DNA from 2 places in the Nocardioides dilutus genome. Region 2 is predicted to be linked to the other one. Evidence: predicted binding sites of a transcription regulator. Region 2 holds the regulator's gene; the other holds the start of a gene.

Region 1 (2,198 bases), on a different contig from region 2:
GCCAGGCCGCCGTCGCCGATGACGGTCGCCCGGCGGGCGCAGGTCGCCAGCCGGCCGGACCACAGCGCGGCTTCCTTGACCTCGCCACGGTCGCTGACCCACTCCGCCTCGACGTCGTCGGGCACCAGTGCGTGCGGGATGCCGGGCGCGGCCTTGACGCAGGAGTCCCGGGTGAGCAGCGACTCGATGAAGGACCAGGGCGGCGACCAGTGGTCGGTCGAGAAGGTCCGGCCCCGCGCCGTACGCCGCGCCGGGTCGGCGAACGCCACGTCGAAGCCCGCGAGGTCGAGCCTGGTCGCGTCGGCCACCTGGACCGCGCCGCCGAGCCCCAGGGCGTCGAGGTTGGCCGAGGCGACCGCGACCCGCTCCGGGTCGAGGTCGACGCCGGCGGTGGTCAGGCCGGCGGCCGCGAGGGCGACCAGGTCGCCGCCGATGCCGCAGCCGAGGTCGATGACGGACCTGGCGTCGAAGGCGCGGACCCGTGCTGCTCGGTGGGTCGCGACCGACAGCCGCGTGGCCTGCTCGAGCCCCTCGGAGGTGAAGTACATCCGAGGGGCCAGGTCGCCGAACTTCGCGACCGCCGCCCGCCTCAAGGTGGCCTGGGAGAGGGCGACGGCGAGCCGCACCGACGGCACCCCGGGCGCGGTGCGCCGCAGCGACTCGTGGGCCGCGAGGGGGTCGTCGTCGACGGCGGGGCCCAGCGCGACGGCCGACGCCAGCACCTGCTGGCCCTCGTCGGTCAGCAGCCAGGCGAAGGCGTCGAGGTCCACCGGGCGATCCTCGCAGAGACAAGTCAGAGGGGCCGTTGGCACTCCGTGAGGTCGAGTGCTAGTTTCGACGTTGGCACTCTCCGAGTGGGTGTGCCAACTGACGTGAAACACCGATAAGCACCCAGAACCCGAAAGTGGAGGTCGACATCGTGTCGGTCAGCATCCAGCCCCTCGAGGACCGCATCGTCGTCAAGCCGCTCGACGCCGAGCAGACCACGGCCTCCGGCCTGGTCATCCCGGACACCGCCAAGGAGAAGCCCCAGGAGGGCGAGGTCGTGGCGATCGGCCCGGGTCGCATTGACGACAACGGCAACCGTGTCCCGCTCGACGTGAGCGTCGGCGACAAGGTCATCTACAGCAAGTACGGCGGCACCGAGGTCAAGCACGGCGGCGAGGAATACCTCATCCTCTCCGCGCGCGACGTCCTCGCCAAGATCGGCTGACCCTGCCGGACCAGCCGGCATAACCGCCACCCGATCGACCACGTGGGGTCGTGCGCCGACCGGCGTACGGCCCCGCGTGACGTACTACCGGAGCTGTCCCCAGCACCGAGATCCGTGAACCACTGAAGGAGAGCAATGCCGAAGATCCTGGAGTTCGACGAGCACGCCCGTCGCGCGCTCGAGCGGGGCGTCGACGCCCTGGCGAACGCCGTGAAGGTGACGCTCGGCCCCAAGGGCCGCTACGTCGTGCTGGACAAGAAGTGGGGCGCGCCGACCATCACCAACGACGGCGTGACCGTCGCGCGTGAGATCGAGCTGGACGACCCGTTCGAGAACCTCGGCGCCCAGCTGTGCAAGGAGGTCGCCACCAAGACCAACGACATCGCGGGTGACGGCACCACCACCGCGACGGTCCTGGCCCAGGCGATGGTCCACGAGGGCCTGCGCGCGGTGGCCGCGGGTGCCAACCCGATGGCGATGAAGCGCGGCATGGACGCGGCAGCCAGCGCGGTCAGCGACGAGCTGCTCAAGATCGCCCGCGAGGTCGAGTCGCGTGAGGACATGGCCTCGGTCGCCACGATCTCGAGCCGCGACAGCCACATCGGCGAGCTGCTCGCCGAGGCCTTCGACAAGGTGGGCAAGGACGGCGTGATCACCGTCGAGGAGTCCAACACCATGGGCACCGAGCTCGACTTCACCGAGGGCATGCAGTTCGACAAGGGCTACATCTCGGCCTACTTCGTCAGCGACCCGGAGCGGATGGAGGCCGTCCTCGAGGACCCCTACATCCTCCTCCACCAGGGGAAGATCTCCGCGGTGGCCGACCTGCTGCCGCTGCTGGAGAAGGTCATCGCCGCCGGCAAGCCGCTGTTCATCCTGGCCGAGGACGTCGAGGGTGAGGCGCTGTCGACCCTGGTCGTCAACAAGATCCGCGGCACGTTCAACGCCGTGGCGGTCAAGTCGCCCGCGTTCGGCGACCGCCGCA
Region 2 (2,198 bases):
CACGACGGCGGTGTCGACCTTCAGTTCGCGGCTGACGCCGAACGCCGCCTCGGCCAGCTCGATGTCGAGCCGGATGAGCGCGTCCTGCCCGCGTCGTACGCGTGGCCGCGGCCCGCGCGACTGCGCGCCGGGCTGGCCGCCGAAGAAGGCGTCCATGATGTCGGTGAACGAGAAGCCGGCGCCCTGGCCGCCGAAGCCGGCGCCGCCGAACGGATCTCCACCTCGGTCGTAGGCAGCACGCTTCTGGGGGTCGGACAGCACCTCGTAGGCGCGCGAGACCTCCTTGAAGCGCTCCTGCGTCTCCGGGTCGGGGTTGACGTCGGGGTGCAGCTGGCGCGCGAGTCGTCTGTAGGCCTTCTTGATGGTGTCGGGGTCCGCGTCGCGGGCGACACCCAGGAGGTCGTACAGGTCCTGGCTCACTCGTGTCCTTCCGGTTTCAGGCTGGGGTTCGGGCTCGGGTTGGGGCTGGGGTTCGGGCTGGGGTTCGGGCTGGGGTTCGGGCTGGTGGGTCAGGCCTCGTCGAGGAGGCGGGAGACATAACGGGCCACAGCACGCACCGCCGCCATCGTGCCGGGGTAGTCCATGCGGGTCGGTCCGACGATGCCCAGCGTGGCGACGGCCTCGTCGTGCGGGCCGTAGCCGGTGGCCACCACCGAGGTGGACGACAGCTCCTCGTAGGGGCCCTCGTGCCCGATCCGGACGGTGACGGTGCCGCCCTCGGTCGCCTCACCGAGCAGCTTGAGCAGCACGACGTGCTCCTCGAGCGCCTCGAGCAGCGGGCGTACGGCGGAGTCGAAGTGGTCGCCGTAGCGCGCCAGGTTGGCGGTGCCACCCACGGCGATCCGCTCGTCGGAGCGGTGGTCGACCATGGCGTCGACCAGCACGTCGACCACGACGGCGGTGGTCGGGTCTGCGGACTGGAGGCCGCGGAGCGCGCTCACCGCGTCGGCGATGACCTCGCCGGTGGCCGCGCGGCCGATCACGGTGCGCAGGTCGGCGAGGACCTCGTCGGTCAGCGGCCCGGCGACCTCGACCACGCGCTGCTCGACCCGTCCCGAGCTCAGGATCAGCACGACGAGGAGCCGGGTCGGGGCCAGGGCCACCAGCTCGACGTGACGCACGGTGGACCTGGAGAGCGTCGGGTACTGGACCACCGCGACCTGGCGGGTCAGCTGGGACAGCAGCCGCACCGACCGCGTCACGACGTCGTCGAGGTCGACCGCGCCGTCGAGGAAGGTGGAGATGGCCCGCTTCTCGGCAGGGCTCATCGGCTTGACCGTGGTCAGCCGGTCGACGAACAGCCGGTAGCCCTTGTCGGTGGGCACGCGACCGGCGCTGGTGTGCGGCTGGGTGATGTAGCCCTCGTCCTCGAGGGTCGCCATGTCGTTGCGGACGGTTGCCGGGCTGACGCCCAGCCGGTGCCGCTCGACGAGCGCCTTGGAGCCCACGGGCTCCTCGGTGGCGACGTAGTCCTCCACGATCGCGCGCAGGACGGCGAGCTTGCGGTCCTCCTGCACGGCCACCTCCTGGCACTCGGATCTACGGAGTGCCAATCCTACGACGTACGCTCCACCGGGTGACGTTCACCGAGGTCGCGGACCGGGTCTGGGTCGCGAGATACGACTGGTTCGACGTCAACGTCACGCTGGTCGGCGGCGCCGACGGGCTGCTGGTCGTCGACACCCATGCGTCCGACCTCGCGGCGCGGGCGGTCGTCGACGACGTACGCCGCCTCGGCGCCGGCGAGGTCCGGGCCGTGGTCAACACCCACGAGCACTTCGACCACACCTTCGGCAACGGCGCGTTCCGGGCAGCCTACGGACCGGTCCCGATCCACGCCCACGAGGTCGCGGCCGCGCGGACGCTGGCCGCCGGCGAGCGGGTCAAGACGCTCTACGACGAGGACGACAATCGCGGCGACCCGCACCGCGACGAGGTGCAGACGACCGAGATCGTGCCCGCCGAGACCACCTTCTCCTCGGCCGTCGCACTCGACCTGGGCGACCGGCTGGTCGAGCTCGTCCATCCCGGCCGCGGTCACACCGCCGGCGACCTGGTCGTGCGGGTCCCGGACGCGGATGTCCTCCTCGCCGGCGACCTCGTCGAGGAGTCCATGGCGCGCCAGGGCGTTCCCGGCTTCGGTGATGACTGCTACCCGATGGAGTGGCCGCTCAGCCTCGACATCGTGCTGGGGCTGA

Evidence for each region. The regulator HrcA, encoded in region 2, represses chaperone genes, less so after heat shock. The targets are predictions, from matches to a motif close to TTGGCACTCGNNNNNNNCGAGTGCCAA.
Region 1: groES (co-chaperone GroES) is a predicted target of HrcA. The motif match lies at 806-832, and genes of this name have one in related genera.

Annotation. Positions count from the first base shown of each region.
Region 1 covers NZ_BAAGYA010000001.1:1,572,707-1,574,904, forward strand. Annotated here, with positions in the region: gene ACYVC6_RS07690 (class I SAM-dependent methyltransferase) at 1-770, opposite strand, end outside; gene groES (co-chaperone GroES) at 920-1,213, shown strand; gene groL (chaperonin GroEL) at 1,349-2,198, shown strand, end outside.
Region 2 covers NZ_BAAGYA010000002.1:1,232,431-1,234,628, reverse strand. Annotated here, with positions in the region: gene dnaJ (molecular chaperone DnaJ) at 1-420, opposite strand, end outside; gene hrcA (heat-inducible transcriptional repressor HrcA) at 510-1,517, opposite strand; gene ACYVC6_RS15600 (MBL fold metallo-hydrolase) at 1,577-2,198, shown strand, end outside.